DNA from 3 places in the Chelativorans sp. M5D2P16 genome. Region 1 is predicted to be linked to each of the others. Evidence: riboswitches for the same ligand, from Rfam matches in the RefSeq annotation. Region 1 holds a riboswitch; each other region holds the start of a gene.
The links. A riboswitch is a leader RNA that binds a small molecule or an ion and turns the genes downstream of it on or off. The one in region 1 is predicted to bind thiamine pyrophosphate.

Region 1 (5,286 bases):
GTCCAGGTGGGCACGGCCCAGGAAATCGTCTCCAATCCGGCCGACGACTACGTGGCCGCCTTCGTGGCCGACATCGACCGCGGACGCGTCTTCACCGCGGGCCATGTCGCCAACGCGCCTGCGGCGGTGCAGCTTTCGGCCAGCGCCGAGGACGCGCTCCAGACGATGGAAGAGAGCAACCGCACGGCGGTTTACGTGCTCGACGGCGAGAAGGTCGCCGGCGTGGTCAGCTATCAGGATCTTTCGACCGCCGCGCGCGGCAACGGCGAGGCGGGCACTACCTTGGCGGACGTGCTGGTCACGGACTATCCTTCGGCGGTGGAAGACGCTCAGCTGCACGAACTTTACGGGCTGGCGAGCACGGGCCTGCCCGTGGCCGTTCTCGACGGCAAGGGGCGACTTATCGGCGTCATCGAACCCGAGGCCGTCTTCGCTCAGCTTTCCGGGGACGAGCAGACGACCCAGCAGGAGACCGGTCAAAGCGAAACGGGAGCGCGGGCGGCATCGTGACCGCCCCTGCCAGTCAGCCGCATTTCGGAGACGCTCATGTTCAGCCCGTCTGACCTTCTGGTCATCCCTTTCGACGATTGGATCAACACCCTGGTGCGCGACTTCCTCGTGCCCAACTTCCGGCCGTTCTTCCGCGCCCTGCAGGTGCCGGTAACGGGCGTGCTCAACATGTTCGAGGCATTTTTCCAGTTCGTGCCCATGCTGGTAACGACCGCCGCCTTCGCGCTGGTCGCCTGGCGCACCGTGGGGCGCGGGATGGCGCTCTTCACGATCATCGCCCTCATCTTCATCGACATGATCGGGCTGTGGCCGGAAACCATGACGACCCTTTCGATGATCGTCACCTCGGTGCTGTTCTGCGCGGTCATCGGCGTGCCCATCGGCATTCTCGTCGCCGGCAGCAACAAGCTGTGGGCGGTGACGCGGCCGATCCTCGACATCATGCAGACGATCCCCTCCTTCGTCTATCTGGTGCCGATCGTCATGCTGTTCGGGGTCGGCATGGTGCCGGGCATCATTGCCACCATCATCTTCGCCCTGCCGCCTATCATCCGGCTGACCAATCTCGGCATCCGCAACGTGCGCGGCGATCTCGTAGAGGCGGCGGAAGCCTTCGGCTCCACCCGCTGGCAGATGCTGTGGGAGGTGCAGATCCCGCTGGCGCTCCGGACCATCATGGCCGGTCTCAACCAGACCCTGATGCTGTCGTTGTCCATGGTCGTGATCGCCGCCCTCATTGGCGCCGGGGGCCTCGGGCTCACCGTCTATACGGGGCTCGGTCGGCTCGACGTCGGCGGCGCGACGGCGGGCGGGGTCGGCATCGTGCTATTGGCGATCATCCTCGACCGCATCACACAAGCACTCGGCGAGCAGAGCGGGGTGCGGACCCCGTCGCTGCGCCAGACGCTGGTTTCGCTGTTTCGCCCACGCGCAGCCGCAACGGGCGAAACCAAGAAGTCGGGCAACTGAGCCCGCCGAAGCGGGGCGGTGATGTCCCGTCGCGATATGCGGGTTACGGCCCGCGGTCACCAATGAACACGAAAGGAGAGGCTTATGTTCACGATAAAGAAAGCCGTGCCAACCCTCGCCGCCGCCGCTCTCCTGAGCGCCGGCTCGCTGTCGCCCGCCGTGGCGCAGGATCAGCCGGGCGAAGGCAAGACCGTCCAGATGGCGCGCGCCACCTGGGACACGGGCTGGTTCCACGCCGAAATCTACAAGCAGCTTCTCGAGGAACTCGGCTACACGGTGGAAGGCCCGACGACACTCGACAATCCACCCTTCTACCAGGCGGTCAGCCAGGGCGACGTCGACCTTTGGGTCAACGGCTGGTTCCCGCTCCACAACACCTATCGCAGCACCTTTGAAAGCGGTGCCGAGATCGTTGGTGCCGTCGCCAGGGGCGGTGCGCTCGAGGGATATCTCGTCGACAAGGCCTCGGTCGAGGAATTCGACATCAAGACGCTGGACGATTTCAAGCGTGACGAGGTCAAGGAAGCTTTCGACCGCAACGGCGACGGCAAGGCCGATCTGGTGGCCTGTCCTCCCGGCTGGGGCTGCGAGGTCAATATCGAGCATCACTTGGACGCCTACGACCTGCGTGACCACGTGAACGCGATCAAGGCCGGCTACTCCGCGTCCATGGCGGATGCGGTCGCGGCTTATGCAAACGGCGAGCCCATCTTCTTCTACACCTGGACACCCAACTGGACGGTGAACGAGGTGGTGCCGGGCGAGGACGTCATGTGGATCGAGGTGCCGGAAGTCAATCTGCCCGAAGACATGGCGGATCTGGAAGACGCCGCCACGCTGGAAGGCGTCGAGGGTTGCGTGGCCGACCCCTGCACGCTCGGCTTCCCGGCCAACGACATCGTTCCGGTCGCCAATTCCGAGTTCCTCCAGGAGAACCCGGCCGTCGGCGCGCTCCTTGAAACCATCTCGATCCCGCTGCCCGACATCTATGCCCAGAACGCGGCGATGAATGCGGGCGACGACGATATCGAAGCCCAGGCCTCGACCTGGATCGAGGAGAACCGCGACCAGGTCGACAGCTGGCTCGAAGAAGCCCGCGCGGCAGCGGAGTAAGCGCCTCTCCACAGCAAGCTGCAAAGGCCGGGCCTTCGTGCCCGGCCTTTTTCATGGGCGGGCATTGCCGGGCGAAGCCAGGAAGGGCGTGGACAAAGTTTTTGTCCTCCTTCCGCAATCTCTGTGAAAGAAAGAATGAAACCAGGGGCTTGAGAAAACAGACTTATGCATCCGGGATGCCATTTGTCCCCGCATAGGCGGCGCGCCTTATGATCAGCCTGACGACAATTGCTTGCGAGGCTGCCATGAGCATCGACCCGGAGAATACCGCCCTTTTGAAACTCCCCTATATCATGCCAAGCCAGGCCCAGAAGCACGTGACGCACAACGAGGCGATCCGTCTGCTGGACGGCCTGACACAGGTTTCCGTGCTCGACCGCGACTGGACCGCGCCGCCCGATACGCCCGAGGAGGGTGACCGCTACATCGTCGCTGAGGGCGCGAGTGATGGTTGGGAGGGGTGGGACTCCAACATCGCCTATTTCGCCGACGGCGCCTGGATCAGGCTCGTGCAACGAATCGGCTGGCTCGCCTGGGTCGAGGACGAGGCGCGGTTTGTCGTGTGGAACGGCAGCGCCTGGACGGACGCGATCGGCAATCTCACGGCCGACGATCTGGCCAGCGGCGTCGTTCCCATGATCGGCGTCAACACGGCGGCCGATGGCTATAACCGCTTCGCTATCAAGTCCGACGCGGCCCTGTTCTCGTACGACGACGTCACGCCCGGCTCCGGCCACATACGTGCCACGGTGAACAAGGCGGGAGCGGACAAGGATGCGGGCTTCATCTTCCAGACCGCCTGGAGCGCCCGGGCTCTGTTCGGGCTTTTGGGCAACGACGATTTCTCGATCAAGGTCAGCCCGGACGGTGCTGCCTACCACACGGCCCTGGTGGTCGACCGCAACAACGGGCTGGTGAAGTTCCCCGGCGGCCTGTGGGGTACGGGCAGCAGCGCTGGGACGCTGGGAGCGCAGGCGCTCGCCTTTACCGGTGGGCTGGACGGTTCCGCGCTCGGCCAGAGGATATCTTTCGGCAGCGGCCAGACCATCGGGGACGGCCCCTGCATGCCCTTTTCCGGCAAGGTGGTAGCGGCGACGATGAGCCAGCAATCGGGCACCGCCGGAACTTACACGCTGGAGGCGGTGAAAAGCAGCGGCCGGCAGGGCGCGTCCTACCGTCTGTCGCATTCCTACGGCGGCAGCGGAGGGCAGCACGCGATTGCCGATTTCCATTCGGCCATGCTCGCGTTCGCGGCCGGCGACCGCATCAGCTTCGAGGTGGTGGAGCAGCCCGGGCCGGCCGCCTTCACAGTCACCTTCTTTGTCGTTTTCGACTGAGGGCGCAATGCCGGCAGCACCACCGGCTCTCTCCCGGAAAAGACTCAGACGGGGCGGAGACGCTTGACAAGCCCCGCACCATCGCCTCTAAACTTGCGTCTTCACCAGGGGGGCCCGGACAACGGGCTGAGATACCGCTGGCCTAAAAGGCAGCGCGGTGACCCTTAGAACCTGATCCAGTTCATACTGGCGTAGGGATGGTGCGACGGCTTTTCGGGGAACCGCCCCATCGACCGGGTTCAGGCCCACAGATCAGAAAGAGCCTCTCCCTCATCCTTCCAAGAACTGGGTCTCCTGTGCAAAGCGCGAAGGAGCCATGCCATGGATGCCCGCAACCAACCGACACCCGAAGTCACGACAGGTCCCCTGCCGGCCTCGCACAAGGTCTACAAGCCCGGCACGCGCCATCCCGATCTGCGCGTGCCCATGCGCGAGATCGCCGTCCACCCGACGGCCGGCGAGCCGCCGGTAACGGTCTATGATTCGTCCGGCCCGTACACGGACATCGAGGCGCAGATTGAGATCGAAAAGGGCCTGCCGCGTCTGCGCGAAACCTGGATCACGGCGCGCGGGGACGTCGAGCGCTACGATGGTCGGATCGTCAAGCCGGAGGACAACGGCTTTGTGAGCGGCGATCGGCTGACGCCGGAGTTCCCCACGCGCAACCGTCCGTTCCGGGCACGCGACGGCAAGGCGGTCACCCAGATCGCCTATGCGCGCGCCGGCATCGTGACGCCGGAGATGGAGTTCATCGCCATCCGCGAGAACCTCGGGCGCGAGAAGCTGAAGGAAAAGCTCGAGCGCGACGGCGAGAGCTTCGGGGCGGCCATTCCCGATCACGTGACCCCGGAATTCGTGCGCGACGAGGTGGCGCGCGGCCGTGCGATCATCCCGGCCAACATCAACCATCCCGAAATCGAGCCGATGATCATTGGTCGCAACTTCCTGACCAAAATCAATGCCAATATCGGCAATTCGGCCGTCACCTCCTCCATGGCGGAAGAGGTCGAGAAGATGGTGTGGGCGACGCGCTGGGGCGCCGACACGGTGATGGACCTTTCCACCGGGCGCAACATCCACAACATCCGCGAGTGGATCATCCGCAATTCGCCGGTGCCGATCGGCACCGTGCCGATCTACCAGGCGCTGGAGAAGGTGGGCGGCGTCGCCGAGGAGCTCACCTGGGAGGTCTACCGCGACACCCTCATCGAGCAGGCCGAGCAGGGCGTCGACTACTTCACCATTCATGCCGGCGTACGGCTGCACTACGTGCCGCTCACGGTCGACCGGGTGACCGGCATCGTTTCCCGGGGCGGCTCGATCATGGCCAAGTGGTGCCTTCATCACCACAAGGAGA
Region 2 (5,286 bases), on a different contig from region 1:
TGCTCCTGGCGACCTTCGCCGCGCGTGGGGTCCTGTCGCCCGAGCTCGGCATCGTGATGGTGCTGGGCGTCAACCTGGGCTCTTCCTTCATTGCCCCGATCCTGACGCGCGCCGCGCCACCGGCCTATCGCGTGGTGCCGCTCGGCAACCTCCTGATGCGCGGGCTGGGATCGGTCGTGCTGCTCGTGCTCTTCGTCTATTTCAACCCCCCGACTTCGCTGTTGGGCGCGGGTACCGCCGATCGCGTGATCCATGCGCATATCGCCTTCAACGTCCTCATTCTTTTCGCCGGCATTCCGCTGTCGCGGCTGATCCTGAAGGCCACGCGGGGGATCGTCGCCCTGAGCGCCGGCGCGAAAACGCCGGAGGAAGAACGCCGCGCCGCCATCGAGGCGACGAGCGCCCTGGATGCAGCCGCGCTCGGCAACCCTGCCCAGGCGCTGGCCAACGTCACGCGCGAGGCGGTGCGCATGTGCGAGACCGTCGAGTTCATGCTGCGCCGCGTTCTGGAGCTCTACGAGGATCCCGACAAGCAGTCGATCAACGCGCTGGCCGTACTCGACGACACGGTGGACAAACGCCACGCGGCCATCAAGCTCTACCTCGCCCGCATCACCGAACACGGCATGTCTGACGAGGAGGCGCGCCGCTGCCAGGAACTTCTGGGCGTATGCATCAAGCTGGAGCAGGTGGGCGACATCATCGTGCGCAACCTGCTTTCGCACGTGCAAAAGAAGATGGATCGCGATCTCGAGTTCACGCCGGAAGGCTGGCGCGAGCTTTCGAGCCTCCATGCCTCCGTGCTCGCCAATGCCCGGCTCGCCTTCAACCTCCTGGTGACCCAGGACCCCGAGACGGCCCGGCAGCTCGTCGCCGAGAAAGACCGGCTGCGCGACCTCGAGAGGATCTCCAGCGAGCGTCACTTCGATCGGCTGCGCCGCGGCTCGGAGCGGAGCGTGGAGACCAGCTCCATCCATCTCGACACGATCCGTGACCTGAAGCAGATCAACTCACTGCTGGCCACCCTGGCCTACCCGGTGCTGGAGCGGCACGGCATGCTGAGCGGCACGCGGCTGAAATCCGCGTGAGGGGACGGGGCGAGTGGGATCGAATGTCGGCACGCCTTGGCGCCCCAGAAGGGGCGCCAAGGGGGCAGGGGTCTCCGAACAGACCTGCTTCGAGCTAACCCATCCCCTCCGCTTGTGACGCCTTCACCAGATGGCCGTGCAGCCACGCCTTGGCCGTGCGGACGCTCTCTTCCAAGTCATGGCCCGCCGCTAGACCGGCGCTCGCCGCGCTGGCCAGCATGCAGCCGGTTCCGCGCATGTGCGCTTCAAGACGCGGCGCTTCGAAGCGGACGGGCGTGCGCGCGGGTTGCAGAAGGATGTCCGTCGCATCGCCGCCGCCGGCGTGGCCGCCCTTGATCAGGACCGCCCGGGCGCCCTCTTCGAGCAGGGCCTCGCCCTGGCGCACGGCGGCATTCTCATCCGCAGCCGGGGTGCCGCCGGTGAGGGTCGCCAGTTCGGGCAGGTTCGGTGTGACGAGATGGCAGAGCGGCATCAGGCGCGCCTTCAGCGCCGCAACGGCGTCCGTTTCCAGCAGCGCACCGCCGGACGTGGCGGCCAGCACCGGGTCGAGCACGGCGGGGACGCCGCCATGCGCCTCGAGAACCGAGGCGACCGCCTCAATGGTCTGCCGCGTGGCGAGCATGCCGATCTTGACGGCGCCGATGGGAGCGGCTTCGAACGCGGCCTTCATCTGCGCGGCGACAAGGGCGGATGGCGTCGGCTCGACCCGCAAGACCTGCCCGTGCGTCTGCACCGTCACCGCCGTGACGGCGACTGCCGCCTTGAGGCCGAAGGCCGCGACCGTCTCGATATCGCGGGCGAGGCCGGCGCCGCCCGTCGGGTCGCTGCCGGCGATGACGAGCACGTGCGTGTCCGGGATGGGGCTGCTCAGCGCCATCGGCCCGTCGCCGCGATCCATTCGCGCGTGCGCGCCTCGGGATCGGCGTTCATGAGAATGTCCGTGACCACGGCGGCGGAGGCCGCACCCTTTTCGAACACGCCCGGGATGCGCTCCGGCGTCAGCCCGCCGATGGCGACGAGCGGCAGCGGCGCGACCGTTTCAGTCCACGCCGCGATCCGGTCCAGCCCCTGCGGTGCCCACTTCATCTTCTTGAGCAGCGTCGGATAGACGGGGCCGAGCGCGACATAGTCCGGTTCGGCCGCGAGAGCGGTCTTCAGTTCACTTTCGTCGTGGGTGCTGATGCCGAGCTTGAGCCCCGCGCGCTTGATCGCCCGGGTGTCGGCGGCGGCGAGGTCCTCCTGGCCGAGATGGACATAGTCACAGCCCTCCTCGATGGCGAGCCGCCAATAGTCGTTGACGATGAGCTGGCAGCCGTGCCGGGCGCAGGTCTCCCGTGCGCGGCGGATCTCCTGGCGCAGTGCTGCCTCGTCCTTGTCCTTGACGCGCAACTGCACGAGCTTGACGCCAAGCGGCACCAGCCGGTCGATCCATGCCGTGCTGTCGACGATGAGATAGAAGGGATCGAGCGTCATGAGAAGACCGCCTGCCCGATGACCGGCGTCGATGGCACGGCCATGTCGCGCGGCTCCAGGACACCGGCATGGAAGGCGGCGTGGCCGGCCTCCACGGCTTTTGCGAAGGCGCCGGCCATGGCGGCGGGATCGCCCGCCTTGGCGACCGCGGTGTTGAGCAGGATGCCGTCATATCCGAGCTCCATCACCGCCGCTGCATGGGAGGGGCGGCCGAGCCCGGCGTCGACGATCAGGGGCACGTCGGGGAAATGTGCACGCAGGGCGCGCAAGGCGTCGACGTCGATCGGCCCCTTGGCCGAGCCGATCGGCGCGCACCAGGGCATGAGCACCGCACAACCTGCCTCGATCAGCCTTTCGGCCACGACGAGGTCGTCGGTGGTGTAGGGGAAGACCGAGAAACCCTCTTCCGAGAGGATGCGCGCCGCTTCGACGAGGCCGAAGACGTCCGGCTGCAGCGTGTCGTGGTGGCCGATCACCTCGAGCTTCACCCAGTCGGTGCGGAAGACCTCGCGCGCCATCTTCGCCGTCGTCACCGCCTCCTTCACGGTATGGCAGCCGGCGGTGTTGGGAAGGACATGCACCCCGAACTCGCGCACCAGCGACCAGAAGCCGGCCCCGGTCCCGCCCTCGGCACCTTCGCGGCGCAGCGACACGGTAACCACCGCGGTGCCGGACGTCTTGACCGCTTCGGCGAGGACGGCCGGCGAGGGGTATTGCGCCGTCCCGAGCAAGAGGCGGGAGGACAGCGTGGTTCCGTAGACGGTCAGCCCCATCATTCAGCCTCCCTGCCGCGGCGTGAGGATTTCCACGCGATCGCCGTCCGAAAGCCGTATCTGTTCGCGCTCCTCGCCCGGCACGAACTCGGCATTGACGGCGGTCGCGTACCAGTCGCCCTCGTAGCCGAGTTCGGCAAGCAGGGCGGCGAGGCTTTGCGCCTCCGCCTCCAGCGTCTGCCCGTTGACGATGAGTTTCATCGCTCTTCCTTCCCTCGCATGAGCCGTGGTCTCCGCTTGGTTGCGCGGGGTCTCGAACCAGTTCCGGGAAAGGATGAGGGAGAGGCTTTCGGGTATTCGGCGGGTTGCCGGCGGCAGTCCTTGAAAGCCATCGCACCATCCCTACGCCAGTATGAACTGGATCAGGTTCTAAGGGTCACCGCGCTGCCTTCAGGCCAGCGGTATCTCAGCCCGTTGTCCGGGCCCCCCTGGTGAAAGTCGAAGTTTAGAGGAAATGGTGCGGGTTTTGTCAAGCGCCGGGCGTTGTGGTGGGGCAAACTGCGAGGAGAGGGCGGGTATGTCTCCCATGCCCCGTCCCGTCATTCCGGCGCGCGGTCGCTTGCGCTCCCTTTGCCGGGATGACGAAGGGCTTGGAGGAGAAGCCGCTACCTCACCGCCGCGAAATCCAGCCCGATGTCGAGGGTGGGCGCGCTGTGAGTCAGCCAGCCGGCCGAGATAAGGTCGACGCCCGTTGCCGCGATGGCCGGCGCGGTTTCCGGCGTCACCCGGCCCGATGCCTCCGTGATCGCGCGGCCGTTCACGCGCGTGACGGCTTTCGCAAGCTGGTCGAGGCTCATGTTGTCGAGCAGCACGGCATCCACGCCGAGGGCCAGCGCTTCGTCCAGCTGGGTAAGCGTGTCCACCTCCACCTCGATCTTCACCATGTGGCCTGCGCCGCCCCGCGCCCGCTCGACCGCCGACCGGATGCCGCCGGCCACGGCGATGTGGTTGTCCTTGATGAGCACGGCATCGTTCAGGCCGAAACGGTGGTTCGACCCGCCGCCGGCGCGGACGGCATATTTCTCCACGGCGCGCAGGCCGGGGGTCGTCTTGCGGGTGCAGACGATCTCGGCCTTGTGGCCCTTCACCGCCTCGACCATCGCGGCCGTGGCGCTGGCGATGCCACTCAGCCGGCACAGAAAGTTGAGCGCGGTGCGCTCGCCGGTGAGCAGGCCGCGCGCTGGCCCGTTCACCGTGGCGATCACGTCACCCGGTGAAACCGCACTGCCGTCCGGGTGCCCGATCTCGATGACGCTTGCGGGGGCGATAAGGCGGAAGGCGAGGGTCGCAAGGTCGAGGCCTGCCACCACGCCTGCCTGCCGTGCGGTGAGCGTCATCGTGGCCTGAAGCTCCGGCGGCACGATCGCGTCGCTCGTCAGGTCGCCGGCCTGCCCGAGGTCCTCGGCGAGTGCGGCGCGGATCAGCGGTTCCGTCATGACCGGGGAAAGGGGCGGCACGGGTCTCATGTCAGGCGCTCCGGGCGAAGGGCGGGGCAGGCGCGCATGCGGCTTCGCGTGCCGTTGCGAGCGCCTCGGCGAATGTCAGGCGTGAGGATTGCGCCTTTTCGGCCTTGTGCGGAAAATCGGTCCGGAAGTGCGCGCCGCGGCTTTCCCGGCGTTGAAGTGCTGCCACGGCAAGCATGAGGGCGACGATGGCGGGATCGGCTTCAGGGCTTTCGCTTGTGGCGCGCGGAAGGAGTTCGGCAATCGCCTGCCGCAAGTCCTCTTCGGTGCGCACGAGGCCCAGCGCCCGCGAAACGATCGGGCGCAAGGGGGTGGGATCCGGCCGCGCGGTTTCAACGCGATGCTGTCGGGAGCCGCGGGCTGCCGGCGCGCCAGCCACGCTCTCGGCCACTGAACGGGCGAAGACTGCGGCCTCCAGCAGCGAGTTGCTGGCGAGCCGGTTGGCGCCGTGCAGGCCGGTGCAGGCGGCCTCGCCGCAGGCCCAGAGCC
Region 3 (5,286 bases), on a different contig from region 1:
GGCGGCGATATTTGCGCCGCGCAGCGTGGCGGCCTTTTTGCCGTCGATGAAGACGGGAGCGGCCGGCGTTTCGCCGGTGCCGGGAAGCGAGATGCCGATGTCGGCGTGCTTGGATTCGCCGGGCCCGTTGACGATGCAGCCCATGACGGCGACCTGCAGCGCTTCCACACCGGGATATTTCTCGCGCCAGACCGGCATGTTCTTGCGGATATCGTCCTGGATCTTCTGGGCCAGTTCCTGGAAGACGGTCGACGTCGTCCTTCCGCAGCCCGGGCATGCGGCCACCACGGGCAGGAACTGGCGGAAGCCCATGGTCTGCAGCAGTTCCTGGGCGACCTGCACCTCGCGGGTGCGGTCGCCGCCGGGTTCCGGGGTGAGCGAGATGCGGATCGTGTCGCCGATGCCCTGCTGGAGCACGATTGCCATCGCCGCCGCTGAGGCGACGATGCCCTTGGTGCCCATGCCGGCTTCCGTCAGGCCGAGATGCAGCGCGTGGTCCGAGCGGTGCGCAAGTTCGGTGTAGACGGCGATCAGGTCCTGCACCTGGCTCACCTTGGCCGACAGGATGATGTGATCACGCGGCAGGCCGATCTCCTCGGCCAGCTCCGCCGAAAGCAGCGCCGACTGCACGATGGCTTCGCGCGTGACCTCCTGGGCCGTCATGGGCGAGCCCTTTTCCTGGTTCTCGTCCATGAGCCGCGTCAGGAGCTCCTGGTCGAGGGAGCCCCAGTTGACGCCGATACGCACCGGCTTGTCGTGTCGGATCGCCGTCTCGATAATTGCCGCGAACTGCCGGTCCTTCTTCTCCCTGAAGCCGACATTGCCGGGATTGATCCGGTATTTGGCGAGTGCCTCGGCACAGGCAGGGTGGTCGGCCAAAAGCTTGTGGCCGATATAGTGGAAATCGCCGACCAGGGGGACGTTATGGCCCAGCCGCTCGAGCCTTTCGCGGATTTTCGGCACCGCGGCCGCGGCCTCGTCGCGGTCCACCGTGATGCGCACGATCTCCGAGCCCGCGCGGTGGAGGGCGGCGACCTGGGCGACGGTTGCATCCACGTCCGCGGTGTCCGTGTTGGTCATGGACTGGACCACGACCGGGGCGTCGCCGCCAACGACGACGCCGCCGATATCGACGCCGACGGCGCGTCGGCGCGGGAAGGGAGAGGAAAAGTAGCCGGAGACGGCTGCGGCGGTCATGGACCTGCGCCCCATGTTCAACGCGTTGCCCGTGAGGTGGCGAAGCGGCGCGCAAATGTCAATGGTGCCGTGCGCGGCGGGACGCATGGCCGGGCTGGCAGAATGGGCGGTTTCCGCCGCCGTTTCAGACCAGGCGCCGAAAAGTGCGGCGGTCCGCGCTCGCCGGGGCACCTTGCGTTACACGGCGACGCGCTCTATTTTCGCGCCTGCTCTAACGGGGTGCCGGCCGCATGCGGCGGTTCGGCTGAGAGGCGACACGGCTTTGCCCGCCAACCCGCTGAACCTGATCCGGCTCGCACCGGCGGAGGGATTAGACGCTGACCGTCAGGCGCCTCATTCCCCTGGAACCATGAGAGGAGGCGTCCTATGCGTTTGTTGCTTGCCTGTCCTGCCCTTGTCTTCGGCCTTCTCGCGATGAACAGCGGACACGCGCAGGAGACCCTGACCGTCTACACCTATGACAGTTTCACCGCCGAGTGGGGGCCCGGCCCGCGGGTGGAAGAGGCCTTCGAGACCGCGTGCGGCTGCGACCTCGAGTTCGTCTCCGTGGCCGACGGCGTGGCACTCCTCAATAGGGTCCGGCTGGAGGGCGAGGGGACGCAGGCCGATATCGTCCTCGGGCTCGACACCAACCTCATCCACGCGGCGAAGGAGACCGGGCTTTTCGCCCCGCACGGCATCGATCCCGGCAGGATCGAGGTGCCCAGCGGTTTCGAGGACGATGTCTTCGTGCCCTACGATTACGGTTACTTCGCCTTCGTCTACGACACGGAAGCAATCGAGGCGCCTCCGCAAAGCCTGAAGGAACTGGTGGAATCCGGCAGCGATCCGAAGATCGCCATCCAGGATCCGCGCACCTCCACCCCGGGCCTCGGTCTTCTCCTGTGGGTGAAGGCCGTCTATGGAGACGAGGCGGCGGGCGCCTGGGAAAAGCTGCGCGACAATGTCGTGACCGTCACGCCCGGCTGGAGCGAATCCTACGGCCTGTTCACCAGCGGCGAGGTGCCGATGGTGCTTTCCTACACTACCTCGCCCGCCTATCACCGCATTGCCGAGGATACGGACCGCTACCGCGCCGCCAGCTTTGAAGAAGGACACTATCTTCAGGTGGAGGTCGCCGCGCGGACGGTGAAGGGGGCAGACAATCCGCTCGCCGAAGAGTTCCTTTCGTTCATGACCGGTCCCGGCTTCCAGGACATCATTCCGGAGACGAACTGGATGTTCCCGGCAGGCGAGACTTCCGAACCGCTGGACCCGGTTTTCAACGAATTGGTGGAGCCCGCCGAGACCCTCCGGTTCTCGCCGCGCGAGGTCGCCGAAAACCGCGAAGCCTGGGTCGACGAGTGGCTGTCCGTGATGAGCCGGTAGCGCCGTTTCTGGCGGGGCGGGGCCGTGTTGCGGCCGGCGCGCTGGCGCTGGCGGCGATCGGCATTCTCATCGTGGGTGCCTTTCTCGGGCTTGTCCGGGAGGGTGTTGCGGACTGGCGCGGGGCGCTCGACGCCTTCGACGGTTACCTTCTGCGCGTGGCGCGCTTCACCCTCTGGCAGGCCGCCCTGTCGACGCTGCTGTCGGTTGTCCCGGCGATCCTCGTCGCGCGCGCTCTGGCGCGCCATCCGCGCTTTCCCGGGCGCGCCTTCATTCTCCAGCTCTTTGCGGTACCCCTGGCGCTGCCGGCGATCGTCGCCGCCCTCGGCGTGCTGGCGCTTTATGGGCGTGCGGGTTATTTCGCACCCTTCTTTTCGGCCCTTTCCGGCGAAGGCTGGCCCGGCATTTACGGGCTTTCCGGCATTCTCGTCGCTCACGTCTTCTTCAATCTGCCACTTTCGGCACGTCTCTTCCTGGGGGCGCTCGAAGCCGTGCCGGCCGACCAGTGGAGGCTTGCCGCACAACTGGGCATGGGGCCGCTCGCCGCCTTCCGCTTTGTCGAGTGGCCCGCCCTGCGCGCCGCCCTGCCCGGGGTGGCCGGCCTTGTCTTCATGCTGTGCGCCACCTCCTTCACGATCGTGCTGACGCTCGGCGGCGGCCCGCGCGCGACCACGCTGGAAGTGGCCATCTACCAGGCGTTGCGCTTCGACTTCGATCCGGCGCGCGCCATCGCGCTCACCCTGGTGCAGATCACGCTGACGGGCCTGGTCGTCATGGGGCTCGCGCGCCTCGGCGCTTCGATGCGGGGTGACGCGAGCCTGCCGGTCGCCCCGCGTCGGGCGGTGTTTCCCGGGCGTTGCGAGCGGGGCGTCAATGCCGCGATCGTCGTTCTTGCGCTTCTTTTCGTAGCGGGGCCGATGGCGGCGACCGTGATCGCCGGGCTCGCGGCAGACCTCACGCGGCTTGCTGGTGAGCAGGCCGTGCGCGCGGCGACCGCGACGAGCCTGGTGCTCGCGTGCCTTGCCGCGTGCCTTTGCCTCGCCCTGTCGATCGCGCTTGTCATGGCGCGGCGGGCGCTGGAACTCGCGCGTGCGGGCCCCGTGCCCGGCGTCCTGGAGCGGATGAGCGACACCGGCGCGGCGATGGTGCTCATCGTTCCGCCCGTCGTCATCGGCGCGGGCTGGTTCATCCTGCTGCGCCACTTCGGGAATGTTTTCGCCTTCGCGCCCGTGATGGTGGTGACGGTGAATGCGGTGATGGCCATGCCCTTTGCGATCCGCGCCATCCGCCCGGCCTATGACGCGGCGAGCGCCAGGCACGAGAAACTGTGTGCCGCCCTCGGCATTTCCGGCTGGAACCGTCTGCGCCTGGTGGATTGGCCCACCCTCAGGCGGCCGGCGGCCACCGCGTTCGCCTTCGCCATGGCACTGTCGCTCGGTGACCTCGGCGTGATCGCGCTGTTCGGCAGCGATCAGGTGCAGACCCTGCCCTATCTCCTGCTGCAGCGCATGGGCAGCTACCGCACGGCCGACGCGGCGGGAATTGCGCTTTTCCTGGGGCTTCTTTGCCTCGGGCTGATGTTCGCGGCCGCGCGTTGGGGTAGGGAACGGCCATGACACCGCGGCAAGAACCCAGCGGCGCGGCGGTCCGGGCTGAAAAGCTCGACTTCGCCTATCCCGGCGGCCCGGGCATGCGCTTCGAGCTGTCTGCCGCGGCCGGCGATATCGTCGCGCTGATGGGGCCGAGCGGCTCGGGCAAGTCGACGCTGTTGAACCTGATCGCCGGCTTCGAGCGCCCGGATTCGGGGCGCGTGACCATCGGCAACGATGATGTGACGGCGCTTCCGCCGCATCGCCGGCCGGTCTCCATGGTCTTTCAGGAGAACAATCTGTTCGCCCATCTCACCGTTGCCCAGAATGTCGGGCTCGGCCGTTCACCGTCGCTGCGGCTGACGGCCGGCGACCGGGCCGCGGTGGGCGAGGCCCTGGCGCGCACTGGGCTTTCCGGCAAGGAGGGGCGGCTGCCGAATGCGCTTTCGGGCGGCGAACGCCAGCGCGTGGCGCTGGCGCGCGTTCTGGTGCGCCGGCGGCCCGTCCTTCTGCTCGACGAGCCATTCGCCTCGCTCGGACCGGCGCTGCGCGACGAGATGCTGGATCTGATCACCGATCTTCACGGGGAGCAGGGCATGACGGTGCTCATGGCTACCCACGATCCGCGCGACGCCGAGCGCCTGTCCCGGACACTGGTCTTCCTGGAAAGCGGCACCGTTGCAGCCGTCGGCTCCACGCGCGATTTCCTGTCCGGCGGCAAGTCGCCCGCTTTCGACCGCTATCTGGGCGCGCGCAGATAGCGGTCCTTTTCCAAAAGTTGAGTTGCCTAACCCGATTTGGTCATTATTTACCGTCACGGGTGCAGGCTCCGCATGCGGATTCTTGTTTTGTCGGGAAGTCTGTGGCTAGCTCGGCAACGAGCGCAGGTGCCAACCGGAAAGCTGTCGAAAGGATATCGTCCTGTTCCCCCGTCTACCCACGAGAATGGCCGTGACCTCCGGGGCGGGAATACAGCCCTTGCGCAAGGTGCTGCTCGCCGGCTTGGTGTCGGGTCTGGCCGGCTGCCAGCCGGCGGAACTGACGGAGGTCGGCTTCGTGCCGTCCCCCAATCCGGTGACGGTGGACACGGTGACGCGCGGCGACCGGCTGGCGGACCTGGCGCGGCGCCAGCATC

Region 2: linked by a shared signal. The riboswitch ahead of thiS (sulfur carrier protein ThiS) and the one ahead of thiC (phosphomethylpyrimidine synthase ThiC) in region 1 are both predicted to bind thiamine pyrophosphate.
Region 3: linked by a shared signal. The riboswitch ahead of thiB (thiamine ABC transporter substrate binding subunit) and the one ahead of thiC (phosphomethylpyrimidine synthase ThiC) in region 1 are both predicted to bind thiamine pyrophosphate.

The regions. Positions count from the first base shown of each region.
Region 1 is NZ_JAXQNM010000036.1:160,285-165,570, forward strand. Features, by position in the region: gene SIN08_RS16825 (glycine betaine/L-proline ABC transporter ATP-binding protein) at 1-510, shown strand, start outside; gene SIN08_RS16830 (ABC transporter permease) at 547-1,479, shown strand; gene proX (glycine betaine/L-proline ABC transporter substrate-binding protein ProX) at 1,564-2,592, shown strand; gene SIN08_RS16840 (DUF2793 domain-containing protein) at 2,838-3,929, shown strand; TPP riboswitch at 4,026-4,145, shown strand; gene thiC (phosphomethylpyrimidine synthase ThiC) at 4,251-5,286, shown strand, end outside.
Region 2 is NZ_JAXQNM010000042.1:163,240-168,525, reverse strand. Features, by position in the region: gene SIN08_RS23030 (Na/Pi cotransporter family protein) at 1-1,088, shown strand, start outside; gene SIN08_RS23025 (hydroxymethylpyrimidine/phosphomethylpyrimidine kinase) at 1,183-1,986, opposite strand; gene SIN08_RS23020 (thiamine phosphate synthase) at 1,956-2,561, opposite strand; gene SIN08_RS23015 (thiazole synthase) at 2,558-3,334, opposite strand; gene thiS (sulfur carrier protein ThiS) at 3,338-3,535, opposite strand; TPP riboswitch at 3,656-3,774, opposite strand; gene nadC (carboxylating nicotinate-nucleotide diphosphorylase) at 3,940-4,800, opposite strand; gene SIN08_RS23000 (L-aspartate oxidase) at 4,802-5,286, opposite strand, start outside.
Region 3 is NZ_JAXQNM010000038.1:294,639-299,924, reverse strand. Features, by position in the region: gene ispG (flavodoxin-dependent (E)-4-hydroxy-3-methylbut-2-enyl-diphosphate synthase) at 1-1,197, opposite strand, end outside; TPP riboswitch at 1,403-1,524, shown strand; gene thiB (thiamine ABC transporter substrate binding subunit) at 1,564-2,565, shown strand; gene thiP (thiamine/thiamine pyrophosphate ABC transporter permease) at 2,541-4,178, shown strand; gene thiQ (thiamine ABC transporter ATP-binding protein) at 4,175-4,912, shown strand; gene SIN08_RS19185 (M48 family metalloprotease) at 5,097-5,286, shown strand, end outside.